Regions from separate parts of the Comamonas aquatica genome, predicted to be linked through region 2. Evidence: predicted binding sites of a transcription regulator. Region 2 holds the regulator's gene; each other region holds the start of a gene.
What was found. Region 2 encodes FNR, which switches genes on or off when oxygen is low (the NO sensors DNR and NnrR bind a similar motif). Its sites were predicted from a motif close to TTGATNNNNATCAA; they were not measured.

Region 1 (5,118 bases), 1.4 Mb from region 2:
GCCAGCCCACCGCCAGCAGCACGCCCACCAGGGTCAGCGTGCTGGCCATGCCAAAGGCCATGCTGGCCCGGGCTTCCAGGCGGTTGAGCTGGCGGTCGGCCTGGGCCACGCTGCGCTCCGTGGCCGCCAGGCGGGCACATTGCGCCGGCAGGCGGCCGGCCATCAACAGCTCGGTCTGGCCGGCCACCAGGTCCACGGCCTGGGTGCGCAGGCGCTCCAGGGCGGCCGCACGGCGCAAGGCCGGGCGGCGGGCACGCAGGGCCAGCACGGCGGCAATCGCCATGCCCGTCAGTAGCAGCCACAGGCCCAGCAGCAGGCCCAGGCCCGCGTGCATGGTGCCCAGCACCACGGCCGCCAGCAGCGCGGCCGCGCAGGCCGACACCAGGGGCACGGCCAGGCGTAGGTACAGGCTGTCCAGCGCGTCCACATCGCTGGTCAGGCGCTGCAGCCAGCGTGCGGGCCGCAGGCACAGCTGCCACGCAGCACCGGCCGGGGCCCAGCTGCGGAACAGGCGCTCGCGCAGCGCCGCCAGCACGGCCAGCGTGGCATCGTGCGTGACCAGGCGCTCGCCATAGCGCGCCCCGGTGCGCCCCAGGGCCAGCAAGCGGATGCCAGCACTGGGCATGAAGACGTCAAACACCAGGGCAGTGGCCGGCACCAGCCCGGCCAGCGCCGTGGCGGCAATGAACCAGCCGGACAGGCCCAGCAGCGCCATGCCCATCAGCACGGTCAAGCTGGCCAGGGCCATGCCCCCCAGCCACAGGTGGCGCGGCGCCATGGCCGCCAGCGCCACCAGCATGGCGCGTGTGCTGCTGCGGGATGCCTTCATGCCAGTACCTCCGCGCCCTGCACCGGCACCACCCGGTCCATGCGCGCCGCCAGCACTGGGTCGTGGGTGGCCACGATCAGGGTGCGCCCCTGGGCCAGCTGCAGCAAGGCCTGCATGACCTGCGAGGCCGTCATCGGATCCAGGTGGGCCGTGGGTTCATCCACCAGCAGCACCCCGGCCTGGGGCGCCGCCACGGCCAGGCGCGCCAGCGCCAGGCGCACGGCTTCGCCGCCCGACAGGCCCTGCCCGCCTTCCCCCAGGCTGCTGATGGGGCGCGCCTGCAGCACGGCCCCCAGGCCTGCGGCCTGCATGGCTGTGGCCACGTCGGCCTCGGCCACGTCGGGACGGTCCAGGCGGATGTTGCGGGCGGCCGAACCCGCAAACACATGCGGGTGCTGGCCCATCCAGGCCATGCGTTGGCGCAATGTCGCTGCGTTGCAGTCCTCTATGGGCACGCCATCCACCCGCACCTGCCCCTGGTGGGTGGGCAGCAGGCCGGCGATCTGCGCCAGCAGCACCGACTTGCCGCTGCCACTAGCCCCCCACAGGGCAACATGTTCGCCCGGCTGTATGTCCAGGTGCACCGGTGCGGCCGAAGCGGCGACACCCGGCGCCTGGATGTGCACGTTGTGCAGCGTCACCCGCGCTGCGTCCTGCCGCGCCCCGGGGACCTGGGGCGCGTGGGCCGCCAGCGCCCCGGGCAAGGGCTGGGCCTCACGGGCCATGTCCTGCAGGGTCTGCACTGCGGCCTCGCCGGCGGCGCGGTCGTGCCACACGGCTGCCAGTTCGCGCAGCGGCTCGAAAAAGCTGGGCGCCAGCAGCAACACGAACAGGGCCTGCCCCAGGTTCAGGCGGCCGTGCCAGGTGCCGAACTCCAGATAGCCCAGCAGGTGAAAGCCCACGTACACGGCCACCATGGCCACGCCCAGCGCCGAAAACAGCTCCAGCACGGCCGAGGACAGGAAGGCGATGCGCAGCACGCGCAGGGTGCGCTGGCGCAGGGATTCGGCATGTGCACGCAGCCGCCGGGCCGTAGCATCGACCGCGCCCAGGGCGCGCAGCGTGGTCAGGCCGCGCAGGCGGTCCAGCAGAAAACCGTTCATCTGACCCAGCTGCACCATCTGCTCCTGGCTGGCCACCTGGGCACGCCAGCCCACAATGGCCATGAACAGGGGAATCAAGGGCGCTGCCACCACCAGGATCAGCGCCGCCACCCAGGATTGCCAGGCCACCACGGCAGCAATCACCAGCGGCAGCACCCGGGTGCGCCACATCGCGGTCTGGTAGCGCGACAGCCAGGGCACAATCGCCTCCGCCTGTTCGGCCACGGCGCTGGCGGCCTGGCCCGACGGCACGCGCCGTGTGTCCAGGGGCGAGCTGCTGGCCAGCGCTTGCACCACCTGGGCCCGCAGGGTGTCCACCTGGGCCCGGGCAGCCTCAAAGCTCAAGCGCATGCCATGGCCCTCGCACCAGGCCTTGGCCGCACCCAGCACCAGCAGACCCAGCGCCAACCCACCCACCTCGGCGGCACGGCCTGTGGCCATCCACTGCACGGCGGTGGCCAGCAATGCCGCCTGCGGCAGCCACAACAGCGAGGCCACGACCGACCACGCGGTACCGCGGTCGGGACGGCGACGCTGGGCGCGGGGCTTGCTTGCCGTTTGATCGAAGTCAGTGGATTCCATTTGATTCCGAATTTTCAGTATTTACTGAAATTTGTGCAGATGCTAGGGTTTCTGCAGAACAACTTCCACACGGGCTCAGGTAGTCGAGTGAAACACTGCGGCGTTGATTTCCATCAAATCACCCAAATAGCAAGAGGGGTAATGGCCGTGTCATGACCTACACCAAGCCCCCGTGGTGCGCAGGTCAAAAAAAAACTCCCCGAAAGGCGCTGTTGGGTGATGGCGGCATGCCGCAGCGATGTCACACACGCGGTGCGCCGCATGGTCTGCCGCGTTCAGCGCATGGTTGCCATGCGTAGCCATCGCAGGGGCCGTGCTTGGCCGCGTGGCGCAGTACTGCAGGGGCGTGACGTCGATGCTTTTGCGCGGAAGTTGTTCTGCCACACCAGGGGCTTTTTCTTCTTCTCGGCGGCCAGCGGCAGCTCACCTTCCCCGGCCTGGGTCAGCGGGGCGGCCTCAAAGCCCTTGGCCAGGGCCTGCACCTGCTCGCGGTACTGCTGCAGGTCCCGCTGGGCGACACCGGCGCGCTGCAGGAAGGCCACGATCTTCTCTGGCGGATTGGGCGCCAGGCAGTTGAAGGGCACGTTCACGGCCACCATCGCCGGGTGCACGCCCTCGGTGACGTTCTGGGGCTTGCCCAAGTAGAGGTGATGCGCTTTTGCGAATCGCGCACGTTGGCAAACAGCTGCACCGCGGCAGGTTCCAGCGCCTGCTTGTCGGCATCGCTCAGGCGGACGTTTTCCAGGAAGGTCGCGGCCAGGTCCTTGGGATAGTCCCGGTCGACCTCCTGCATCTCGGCAACGTTGATGAAATCCCCCTGGCCAGGGAAGGACCGCGCTGGGCGCAGGTAGGCGTTGAGGGCTTCCATGGACTTGACATCGATCTGGACGATGGACTTCAGGCCCAGGGCGGTCACCGTCTGGGGGTGGATTCGGCGGCTAGGGCCGGCGATGCCAGCGCCACGGCGCCGAAGGATGTCAATTGCATAAAAAATTCACAAAACAGCGCACGCGAGAGCGCACTGAAAAAAGACAAGCCCCTGTGGTACAGACCGCCCACTTCGCAGAAGATAGCCTGGCACACAGGGGCTGGGCACGGCAGACCATGGCCTATCGAGGCGCCCGAATTGTAACTTTCTATGTCCTGCGCTTCCAGTCCCCGATGGGAGGCAGCCCAGGGGTCAGGTCGTGGCCAGTTGCAGGCGTTGGCGGGCTTCCTGGTATTCCCGCTTGAAACGCGCGATCAGCTCGGCCGCAGGCAGCACTTTGTCGATGGCGCCAATGCCCTGGCCGCAGCCCCAGATGTCCTTCCAGGCCTTGGTGCGGCCCGAGCCAAAGTTCATGGCGCTGGGGTCCGACACCGGCAGGTTGTCCGGGTCCAGGCCGGCTGCGCGGATCGACGGCGCCAGGTAGTTGCCGTGCACGCCGGTGAACAGGTTGGAATACACCACGTCGTCCGAGTTGCACGCCACGATGGCCTGCTTGTACTCCTCGGCGGCACGGGCCTCCTCGGTGGCGATGAAGGCCGAGCCGATGTAGGCAAAGTCCGCCCCCATCGCCTGGGCGGCCAGGATGGCACCGCCCGATGCCATCGAGCCCGACAGCGCCAGCGGACCATCAAACCATTGGCGGATTTCCTGGATCAGGGCAAACGGGCTTTTCACGCCGGCATGGCCGCCAGCCCCCGCCGCCACGGCGATCAGGCCGTCCGCGCCCTTCTCGATGGCCTTGTGGGCGAACTTGTTGTTGATGATGTCGTGCATCACCACGCCGCCCCAGCTGTGCACGGCCTGGTTCACGTCCTCGCGCGCGCCCAGGCTGGTGATGATCAGCGGCACCTTGTACTTGGCGCAGACCTGCAGGTCGTGCTCCAGGCGGTCGTTGCTCTTGTGCACGATCTGGTTGATGGCAAACGGGGCGGCCGGCGCTTCAGGGTGCGCCCGGTTGTGCGCGGCCAGCTCTTCGGTGATCTCGGCCAGCCAGTCCTCCAGCATTTCTGCAGGGCGGGCATTCAGGGCGGGCATGGAGCCCACGATGCCGGCCTTGCACTGGGCAATGACTAGCTTGGGGTTGCTGATGATGAACAGGGGCGAGCCGATCACGGGCAATGCCAAGTTTTGCAGCACTGCAGGAATTTTGGACATGCAACGGTCTCCGAATCTATTGTGATTGATAGAAAAACAGCTTCAAACGCTGACCAGACAAGCGCCAGCAGCTCACTTTTCTAATGATAAGAGCAGCCATCCCATGGTCTGCCCTTACTGCGGTGCTGTCTGTCGCCAGGGCGTCAGAAGGCGTCCAGTGCCAGGGCGCAGGCGCTGTCGCCGCCTGCCAGGATGCTGTCGCGCAGGCTGGTCGTGCGGGTCAGGATGTGCTCGGCGTAGAACTGCGCCGTGGCCACCTTGGCCTGCATGAAGGCCACGTCCTCGCCCTGGGCCAGCTTGTCCTGCGCCACCAGCAGGGCGCGGCCCATCTGCCAGCCGGCCACCAGATTGCCGGTCAGCATCAGGTAGGGCACGCTGCCCGCGTACACGGCGTTGGGCGAGGCCTTGGCCTTGCCGGCCACAAAGTCCACCACGTCCAGGAACGCCTCGCGCGCGGCCTG
Region 2 (5,118 bases):
ATGCCGGCTACATGCGCGAGCAGGTCTGCAAGTACATGTGCCCCTACGCGCGCTTCCAGAGCGCGATGTTTGACAAGGACACGCTGGTGGTCAGCTATGACACTGTGCGCGGCGAAGCGCGCGGTCCTCGCAAGAAGGATGCGGATTACAAGGCCCAGGGGTTGGGCGACTGCATCGACTGCAAGCTCTGCGTCCAGGTCTGCCCGGTGGGCATCGACATCCGCAACGGTCTGCAGTACGAGTGCATCGGCTGTGGCTTGTGCATTGATGCGTGCAACAACGTGATGGACAACATGCATTACCCGCGGGGCCTGATTCGCTTGACGACGCAAAACGCTGTCACCCAGCGCTGGCCGCGCTCCCAGATCCTGCGGCGCATCGCCCGCCCTCGGGTGCTGATTTATGGGGCCGTCCTGGTCGGCCTGTCGGTGGCGATGGTGGTGAGCATGGCGCTGCGCGAGCCGTTGAAGGTGGACGTGATCCGCGACCGCGCCTCGCTGGCCCGGATCGTGGCGGGCGGCAAGCTGGAAAATGTCTATCGGCTGCAGGTCATGAATGCCACCGAGGCCGCCCAGACCTACCATGTGCAGGTGCACGGTCTCAACGGGATCGAGCTGGTCGAGGGTGGCGAGGTCGAAGTGCTGCCCGCCCAGACGCGCGGCGTGGCCGTGCGGGTGCAGATTCCCTACGGTGCGGCAGAGCCCGGCTCGCACCACATCGTGTTCGACATCGATGCGCGCAGCGGTGAGGGCCGGGTGTCCGAAAAATCCGTGTTCCTGGTGCCGCGTTGAGCGTGGATGTGGGTCTGGCGCACGGTGCCCTCGGGCGCTGTGCGCGGTGTTTGTTTATTTCTCAGAAAGTCTAGGATGTCTCAAGCTGAAATGAAGCCCGAAGTCTCGACCGGTCCCTGGTGGAAGTTCGGTCATGTGTGGCTGGTGGTGGCGGGTCCTGCCATCGTGGTGGTGGCGGGCATTGCCACCCTGGTGATTGCCACGCGTGGCGCAGATCCCGTCGTGGACCCCGACTATTACCAGAAGGGCGTGAACATCAACGAGCAACTGCGCAACCCGGACAAAAGCCATGCACCCGCCCACGTGGTGCGCAACCATGCCGCCACCCCTGCGGACGACCTGCCCAACCTGGCACCCAAGTGATGCAGCGCGCTGACAGGCTGCCTGCGCTGCTCTCGGCGGCAGGGGTGGCCCATGACAGCGCGGAGGTGGTTGGCTAAAAACATAGCTGCTAGCGCATGCAAACATTAGGTTTTAAATAGAAAACTATTTGAAATCCAGTGACAACAAGCGCTGGCAGCTATGTTTTTTTATTCAGTGTTTGTCCCACAACCATGGTGCTGCGCCTGTGGACACAATTTATCTACAACCCCTTGCGAAGGAGTGCTTTTATGTGGACACGACGCTGGATGTGGATTGGCTGGCCGGCCTTTGTGGCTGCCGGCGTGATGGAGATGCTGGTCTTCGCGGCGTTTGACCCGCACGACATGCTGTGGATGGGGCAGGCGGTGGAGCTGTCGCGCACGGCCATCTACACCCTGGCATTCTTTGCGTTCTGGGCGGTCTTCGCCGTGGCCGGCTGGATGACCATGGTGCTGGCCCTGCCCAGCGCAGCGGTCAACGCCCAAGCCCAGGCGCCGTCGGCCGGGCTCGGCGATCCCGAGCGGCTGCAGGCCTGCTATCCCAACAACGCGTGAATGAAAAAAGCCTTCCTGTTGATGCAGGAAGGCTTTTTTCGTGGACCTGCGCTGAGGCAGCGGTAGGTGGTTATTTGTTGCAGTCTTGGTGGCTGTTGACCAGGCGTTGCAGCGCGGCGGTATCCAGAATGCGCACGTGGCGCTGTTTGACCTCCACCATGCCTTCTTCGACGAACTTCGAGAAAGTGCGGCTGACCGTCTCCAGCTTCAGGCCCAGGTAGCTGCCAATCTCTTCGCGCGTCATGCGCAGCACCAACTCCGACGACGAGAAGCCGCGTGCGTGCAGACGCTGCACCAGATTCAGGATGAAGGCCGCCAAGCGTTCCTCTGCGCGCATGCTGCCCAGCAGCAGCATCACACCGTGCTCGCGCACGATTTCGCGGCTCATGACCTTGTGCACGTGGGTCTGCAGGGCCGTCACTTCGCGCGACACCTCCTCCAGCCCGTCAAACGGCATCACACACACTTCGGCATCTTCCAGGGCCACTGCATCGCAGGTGTGGTGGTCATGCACGATGCCATCCAGACCAATGATCTCGCCGGCCATCTGGAAGCCTGTCACCTGGTCGCGACCATCTTCGGTAGCCACGCAGGTCTTGAAAAAGCCTGTGCGGATGGCATACAGCGATGTGAAGGGCTCCCCGTTGCGGAACAGGGTGCCGCCGCGCTTGACCTTGCGGCGGGTGGCCACAATTTCGTCGATGCGCTGCAACTGCTGCTCACTCAGCCCCACGGGCATGCACAGCTCGCGCAGGTTGCAGTTGGAACAGGTTACTTTGATGGTTGGAGGGGTCATGTACTCGGACGCGGCGTGGTGCAGGCATTCTTGCGGGTCACGCGGTGCGTTAAAGGTCGGTAAAAAAGAAGCTGTTACAACTGGGATTGCGGTGAATGATGCTTGTCAAAATTGTGGCATTGCTTGATCGCAGACCTCTTGATTCACGTCAAGGTTGGTTGCGGGCCCTTGGTGCACAGTCTAACAATCAAGGAAAAAAGATTCATGACTGTCGTCACACCCGAACTCCTGCGTCGTTACGACGTACCTGGTCCACGCTATACCTCTTACCCCACAGCAGACAGGTTTGTGGAAGCGTTTGGTGATAGCGACTATATCTTGGCTCTGAAGCAACGCAAAGTCGCTGCGGCTGCCAAGCAGCCGATGTCGCTGTATGTGCACATCCCGTTTTGCGAATCGCTGTGCTATTACTGCGCGTGCAACAAGATCGTGACCAAGCACCATGAGCGTGCGGCCACGTACATGCGCTATCTGGAGCGCGAGGTCGATCTGCACCTGCAGCACTGCGGGCGGGGGCAGGTGGTCAGCCAGTTCCATGTCGGCGGAGGAACGCCCACGTTCCTGTCCGATGACGAGTTGCGTGAGCTGTGGCAGATGCTGCGCGAGCGTTTCGCCTTTGATCCTGCTGGCGAGTATTCCATCGAGGTGGACCCGCGCACGGTGACGCGCGAGCGCCTGGCTGTGCTCAAGGAAGTTGGCTTCAACCGCCTGAGTTTCGGCGTGCAGGACTTCGATCCCGATGTGCAAAAGGCCGTGCACCGCGAGCAGCCCGCCGAGCAGGTGTTCGATCTGGTGGCCGCTGCGCGCGAACTCGGATTCCAGTCCATCAATGTGGACCTGATCTATGGCCTGCCCAAGCAGAACGCGCAATCGTTTGCGCGTACGCTGCAGCAGGTGGCACAGCTGCGCCCGGATCGCATTGCCTTGTATGCGTATGCCCACTTGCCTGAGCGTTTCAAGGCCCAGCGCCGCATCCTGCAGCAGGACTTGCCGCCTGCGCCAGACAAGGTGAACATGCTCTCGGCGGCCATCGCCAGTTTCATTGATGCGGGCTACGTGTATGTGGGCATGGATCACTTTGCCTTGCCTGAGGATGCGCTGGCAGTGGCCAAGCGCCAGGGTCGCCTGCATCGCAACTTCCAGGGCTACAGCACCCAGCCGGATTGCGATTTGATTGCGCTGGGGGTTTCTGCGATCGGCCGCGTGGGGGCCACCTACAGCCAGAACGCCAAGACGCTGGAAGAGTATTACGACCTGCTGGACCAGGGGCGCCTGCCCGTGGTGCGTGGTCTGGCGTTGACGCGCGATGACTTGATCCGCCGCGCCGTGATTATGACCATCATGTGCCAGGGCGAGGTGCTGTTCGAGTCGATCAACAACGCATGGCTGATCGACTTCCCGCAGTATTTTGCGGCGGAAATCGCTGCACTCGAAAGCCAGCAGGAAGAAGGCCTGGTGGAAATCCAGGACGACTGCATCAAGGTGACCGAGAAGGGCTGGTTCTTCGTGCGCGGCGTCGCCCTGGTGTTTGATCGTTATTTGCAGGCAGATCGCAACCGGGCCAGGTTTTCGCGGATCATCTGATCCCTATGGCGCTTTCTCTGCTTTGGACGGCATTTTTCATGGGGCTCGTGGGTGGGCCCCATTGTCTTGCCATGTGTGCCGCACCCTGCCATGCCGTCATCCAGGGGCAAGCCCATGCCGTGCGCCTGCATGCCGGCGCCGCTGCGGCAGCGCCCCGCGGCGTGCCTGGCTGGGGGGCACTGCAATTCCACACCGGGCGTTTGCTGGGTTACGGCATGCTGGGGGCGGTGGCCGCCCTGGCGATGGAGCAGGTGGCCTGGTTCTCTGACCGTACCTCCTTGCTGCACCCGGTGTGGGTGCTGATGCATCTGCTGATTCTGGCCTGGGGCTTGCTCATGGTGTTTCAGGGGCAGCAGCCGGCATGGCTGGAGCGCGCAGGCCGTGCGGCCTGGGCCAAGGTCCAACCCGTGCTGGCTTTGCCCGGCGGGGGGCTGCTGGCGGGCATCGCGTGGGCGCTGATGCCATGCGGCCTGCTTTACTCCGCCGTGCTGGTGGCCGCTCTGAGTGGTGGTGCCGTGGCGGGGGCTGGCAGCATGGTGGCGTTTGCCGTGGGGGGCGGGCTGTGGCTGTGGTCGGCACCGTACGCGTGGCGCTGGCTCAGCGGGCGGGTGCGCCGCTGGCGGGCAGAGTGGGGCACACGCGTGGCCGGTCTGATGCTGGTGGCGGTGTCGCTGTGGGCGCTCTGGATGGATCTGATCTTTACCCCCGCCATGTGGTGCCGCTAGGCAGCAGGCGGCGCCTCCAGCGCCGTGTTGCAGCAGCTGCAGGACCACTGTGCTTATGAACGACCAAGCATGCCAAAGCTGTTCGGGGCCAATTCAGGCGGTCGAGCAAAGCATGTGGTGGTTTTTTGGGGGGGAGGTGCCTGCGTCAAGGCGGTGAAGGTGTCTGCAAAGCCGCCGGGCCGTCAACCTGAACCGGGGGTTCAGGTGGGCGAGAGCAACCTAGCATTGGGTTCATCTGACGCGAGACGATCACGCTTGCCAGGCAATGTATCAAGCCCGTGCTCACAGAGCATTGGTTCAAGGCA
Region 3 (5,118 bases), 1.2 Mb from region 2:
TCACCATGTGTATGCAAACCTCTTCTTCCTGGGTCCTGAAGGCGTTGGCCTTGTCGTCCGTGCTGCTCACTTCGGGCTGTGCCTATGTCCAAGGCTGGTATGGCGGCGGCAAGAGCACGGCCCCCACCGTGGCCAAGGCCGCACCGGCGCAGCCCCTGTACGCCCCCGTGCGCCATTACGCGGGTGACATCAGCGCGGCCCGGGCTTATGTGGGTACGCAATTGCCGGCCAGCCAGCGCATGGCGCTGATCGATGTGCGCGATGCCACGGAATACCGCCTGGGCCACCCCGAGGGGGCGCGCCACCTGCCGTTTCCGCGCCTGTACCAGCAGTGCCAGCCCCACCCGTTTGGTGCAGCCGAGGCACAGATCCGTTCGGACGATGGCAGCCAATGCCGCTATGGCGCAGTCCCGGGCACCGAGGTGCGCGTCAGCGCGGCGGACTTCTGGCAGGCCGTGCAGGCGGTGCTGCCCTACAAGGATGCCCCAGTGGCCGTGCTGTGCCGCACGGGCGCCTGCGCGGCCGAGGCGGCCAATGTGCTGGCGCGGCCCGACCTGCTGGTCGATCAGCGCTGGGCCGGCCAGGGCTATACCGAGGTGTATGTGATCCGCGAAGGCTTTGTCGGCGAACCGCTGGTGGCCGTGGATGCCGCGAGTGGCCGCGTGCTCAGCACGGACAAGAAGGGCGACAAGCTCAAGCTGGACGGCGTAGGCGGCAGCTTCTACGGCGTGGCGCCGGTGGCGCTGGATGTCAACAAGGACGGCAAGCTCACCGAGGCCGACCGGGGCGGCTGGCGCAACTTCCTGGGCCTGCCGTATGCGGTCAGCATGCATCCCAACCTGCTGAGCGACACGGCCCAGGCGTATTACGACAAGCCCTGAGTCCCGCAGCCGCCAGCCTGTGGCGGGGCGGCTGCTATGTTTTGAAGATTCACGTCATGCCGCGCAAGCAAGCGTGCGGCGGACATTCACCAAGGAGTCGAGATGGCCGGTGCTGGACTGTTGATGCTGCTGGATGACATTGCCGCCGTGTTGGACGACGTGGCCCTGATGAGCAAGGTGGCCGCGCGCAAATCGGCCGCCATGGCCGACGACGTGGCGGGCATGACCAAGGTGGCCATGCAAAAGACCGCGGGCGTGCTGGGCGATGACCTGGCCCTGAACGCCGAGCAGGTGACCGGCGTGCGCACCCACCGCGAACTGCCCGTGGTCTGGGGCGTGGCCAAGGGATCGCTGCTCAACAAGGTGATCCTGGTGCCTGCCTTCTTGCTGATCAGCGCCTTCATGCCCTGGCTGATCACCCCGTTGCTGATGGTGGGCGGCGCCTTCCTGTGCTTTGAAGGGGTGGAGAAGATCTTGCACACCCTGCACCAGCGCCGCAACGGCCACGATCCCGTGCAGGAGGCCCAGGAAGCCCAGGCCCAGGGCGTGGCGCAGTCCTCGGTGCGTGAGGCCAAGCAGCGTGGCATGGACGCCGCAGACTATGAGCAGCAAAAGATCAAAGGTGCCATCCGCACGGACTTCATCCTCTCGGCCGAAATCCTGGCGATTGCGCTGAGCACCGTGGCCAACGAGCCGCTGGTCAAGCAGTTCAGCGTGCTGGTGGCTGTGTCGCTGGCCATCACCGTGTTCGTGTATGGCCTGGTGGCCTGCATTGTGCGCATGGACGATGTTGGCAACGCCTGGATGTCCAAGGACCGTGCCAGCCTGCAGGCCCTGGGCCGCGGCCTGATTGCCTTCACCCCCTGGCTGATGAAGGGCCTGTCGATCGTGGGCACGGCGGCCATGTTCCTGGTGGGCGGTAGTCTGCTGGTCCACGGCCTGCGGCCAATCCAGGCCTGGCTGGATGCCAGCATTGCCCCGCTGGGTGGCGTCGTGGCCTTGCTGGTGCCGCTGCTGGTCCATGTCGGGGTGGGCGCCTTCATTGGCGGGGTGATCGTGGTGCTGGTGCAAGCAGTGCAGCGCCTGCGCGGCACTGCGGACGCGCACTAGTCCCTGGGGCACCGTGCATGGCCTATGACAGTGGGTGTGTGTTGCTGTGGCAGGGTTTGTTGCTCAATTCCAACATTTCAGCAAACTCTGAAATCGCGCTGGTGGCCGGGTTGACCTAAGGCAAACCCCAGGGTGGGGCGCAGTGATGCAATGGCTGTCACGGGGGTTGTCCCCGGACTTTGACCAAACACCTACTATGAAAAAGACTCTGCTGGCCGTGGCCGCTCTGTGTGCAATGACTTCCGGTGCTGCCATGGCGCAGCAGCAAGATGGCAAGTGGCAAGTGCGCGTGCGCGCTGTGCACCTGGAAAGCGACAACGGCGGTGCTGCCGGTGCTGCTGGCGTTAGCATCAACGACAAGGTGATTCCTGAGCTGGACATCAGCTACTACTTCACCCCCAACTTCGCCGCAGAACTGGTCCTGACCTACCCTCAAAAGCAGGACGTGCGACTGAATGGCGCCAAGATTGGTTCGCTGAAACACCTGCCTCCCAGCCTGATGGCCCAGTACCACTTCACCAACTTTGGCGCTTTCAAGCCTTACTTGGGTGCAGGTATCAACTACACACGCTTCTCGAATGTTGACCTGCCCGCTGGCCTGGATGTGAAGCGCAACAGCTGGGGCGGTGCTCTGCAAGTCGGTTTTGACTATGCGCTGGACAAGAACTGGTCGCTGAACTTCGACGTGAAGAAGGTGTATATCGACACGACCATCAACAACGGCATCGGCAAGTTCAAGATTGACCCCATCCTGGTGGGCGTGGGCGTTGGCTACCGCTTCTAAATTTCCTGCTCTCTCCAAGGGCTTCCAACCGCTGCCATGGCAGCGGTTTTTTTATGCCTGCAACCCTGGGGCATTAGAGTGACGCCACCAGGGCGTGGGCCATCAGGCGCAAACCGCTCAGCACCCACAGGTCACAGATGCGCCGGCGCAAGGCCATCGGCGACACCTACAGTGCCAGGCCAGCAGGGGCACGGTGCACATCGGCTGCGCCACGGCGGCCAGCCTGTTCATCATGCCGCGGGTGATGGCGCAATTGCTGGTCAGTGCGATGAAGCTCACGGTCCATGTGCACGAGGGGGAAACCGGCTACCTGCTCCAGCGTCTGCGCGAGCGCAGCCAGGACCTGGTGATCTGCCGCAGCCAGTTTGCGGCGCCGGAGCTGCAGAACCAGGAGGTGATGAACGAACCCTTGCGGGTGGCCTTGCCGCCGCAGCATCCCTTGTGCGGGCAGACCCAGATTGCCTTGGGGGCGTTGCGCGCAGAGCGCTTTTTGCTGCACAGCTCGCTGCTGGGCACCGGCATTTCGGACATGCTGCTGCGCGCCTGCCAGGAAGCCGGGTTCACGCCGGAAGTGGCCTACTGGGGGGTGGAGACTTTGCCCATGCTGTTGATGGTGCAAAAGGGTCTGGGCGTGGCCTTTGCCCTCGACAGCTTTGCCCAGCTGGGCATGCAGGGCCTGCCCATGCTGGTGCCACTGGCCGATGCCAAGCTGCGCACGCACTTAAACATGATCTGGCCCCGGGACCATGCGTTGCCCCCGGCGGCAGAGCGGCTCAAGGAACGCATCCTGGCGCAGTGCCTGCCGCCGCCCACCTGCGCACAGGCCAGGAGCCTTGCGCAGGTGCCTGGGGCCTGAGCCCCAGCCCTTAGACCTGGGCCAGGGCCTGATCCAGGTCGGCCTGCAGGTCGTCGATGTGCTCGATGCCCACGGACAGGCGCACCATGCCCTCGGTCACGCCGGCCTTGGCCAGTTCGGCCGCGTCCAGTTGGCGGTGGGTGGTCGAAGCCGGGTGGGTGGCCAGCGACTTGGCATCGCCAATGTTCACCAGGCGGGTGAACAGCTGCAGGGCATCGAGGAAACGCGCGCCGGCCGCACGGCCTTCTGCGCCCTTCAGACTGAACGACAGGATGCCCGAGGCGCGGCCGCCCGACTGCTTTTGCACGATGGCGTGGTCGGGGTGGTCCTTCAGGCCCGCATAGCGCACCCATTCCACCTTGGGGTGGTTTTGCAGGGCTTCGGCAATCTTCTGCGTGTTCTCGCAGATGCGGTCCATGCGCAGGGTCAGGGTTTCAATGCCTTGCAGGATCTGGAAGGCGTTTTGCGGCGAGATGGCCGCACCCATGTTGCGCAGTGGCACCACGCGCGCGCGGCCGATGAAGGCGGCTGGGCCCAGGGCTTCGGTGTAGACCACGCCGTGGTAGCTGACGTCGGGTTCGTTCAGGCGCTTGAAGCGGGCCTTGTGCTCGGCCCAGGGGAACTTGCCACTGTCCACGATGGCGCCGCCCACGCTGGTGCCGTGGCCGCCCAGGTATTTGGTCAGCGAGTGCACGACGATGTCGGCACCGAACTCGAACGGGCGCAGCAGGTAGGGGCTGGGCACGGTGTTGTCCACGATCAGCGGCACGCCATGCGCATGGGCCACATCGGCCAGGGCGCGGATGTCGGTCACATTGCCCAGTGGGTTGCCAATGGACTCGATGAACACGGCCTTGGTCTTGGCGTCGATCAGTGCACCAAAGCTGGCTGGGTCGCGTGGATCGGCAAAGCGCACCTCGATGCCCTGCTGCGGGAAGGTGTGGGCAAACAGGTTGTAGGTGCCGCCATAGAGCGTGCTGGCGCTGACGATGTTGTCGCCGGCTTCGGCCAGGGTCTGGATGGCGGCGGTGATGGCCGCCATGCCCGAGGCCACCGCCAGCGCAGCAATGCCGCCTTCCAGCGCCGCGACGCGCTTTTCCAGCACGTCGGTGGTGGGGTTCATGATGCGGGTGTAGATGTTGCCCGGCACCTTCAGGTCGAACAGGTCGGCGCCATGCTGCGCGCTGTCGAAGGCATAGGCCACCGTCTGGTAGATGGGCACGGCCACGGCCTTGGTGGTGGGGTCGGGGCTGTAGCCGGCATGGACGGCCAGGGTTTCAATGCGCATGACAAGGGTCTCCGGGTTCAATCGTTGTGGAAGGTGCAACGATTGTGGAGAAGAACCCTGGCCGCGCCAACTACGCATCCGTGATGTGCTTATGCCGCCAACGGTGCGTGCGCAGCAGCGGTTGGGGATGCTTTGAAATGGAGAGCTGTCAGCGCTGGCTGCACCAGCGTCAACGGCACTTTGGGTGCTGAAGCTGGGC

Region 1: a site for FNR is predicted at 2,618-2,631, ahead of cydD (thiol reductant ABC exporter subunit CydD). Genes of this name have one in related genera too.
Region 3: a site for FNR is predicted at 2,102-2,115, ahead of KAQ61_RS10125 (OmpW/AlkL family protein). Genes of this name have one in related genera too.

The regions. Positions count from the first base shown of each region.
Region 1 covers NZ_CP072916.1:2,285,216-2,290,333, forward strand. Annotated here, with positions in the region: gene cydC (thiol reductant ABC exporter subunit CydC) at 1-829, opposite strand, end outside; gene cydD (thiol reductant ABC exporter subunit CydD) at 826-2,514, opposite strand; gene KAQ61_RS10875 (hypothetical protein) at 2,790-3,155, opposite strand; gene KAQ61_RS10880 (hypothetical protein) at 3,101-3,430, opposite strand; gene KAQ61_RS10885 (NAD(P)H-dependent flavin oxidoreductase) at 3,695-4,657, opposite strand; gene KAQ61_RS10890 (acyl-CoA dehydrogenase) at 4,801-5,118, opposite strand, start outside.
Region 2 covers NZ_CP072916.1:903,993-909,110, forward strand. Annotated here, with positions in the region: gene ccoG (cytochrome c oxidase accessory protein CcoG) at 1-791, shown strand, start outside; gene KAQ61_RS04220 (FixH family protein) at 867-1,154, shown strand; gene KAQ61_RS04225 (hypothetical protein) at 1,403-1,708, shown strand; gene fnr (fumarate/nitrate reduction transcriptional regulator Fnr) at 1,779-2,504, opposite strand; gene hemN (oxygen-independent coproporphyrinogen III oxidase) at 2,709-4,088, shown strand; gene KAQ61_RS04240 (sulfite exporter TauE/SafE family protein) at 4,094-4,813, shown strand.
Region 3 covers NZ_CP072916.1:2,126,593-2,131,710, reverse strand. Annotated here, with positions in the region: gene KAQ61_RS10135 (rhodanese-like domain-containing protein) at 12-881, shown strand; gene KAQ61_RS10130 (DUF808 domain-containing protein) at 984-1,991, shown strand; gene KAQ61_RS10125 (OmpW/AlkL family protein) at 2,188-2,775, shown strand; gene KAQ61_RS10120 (LysR family transcriptional regulator substrate-binding protein) at 2,870-3,631, shown strand; gene KAQ61_RS10115 (O-acetylhomoserine aminocarboxypropyltransferase/cysteine synthase family protein) at 3,642-4,919, opposite strand.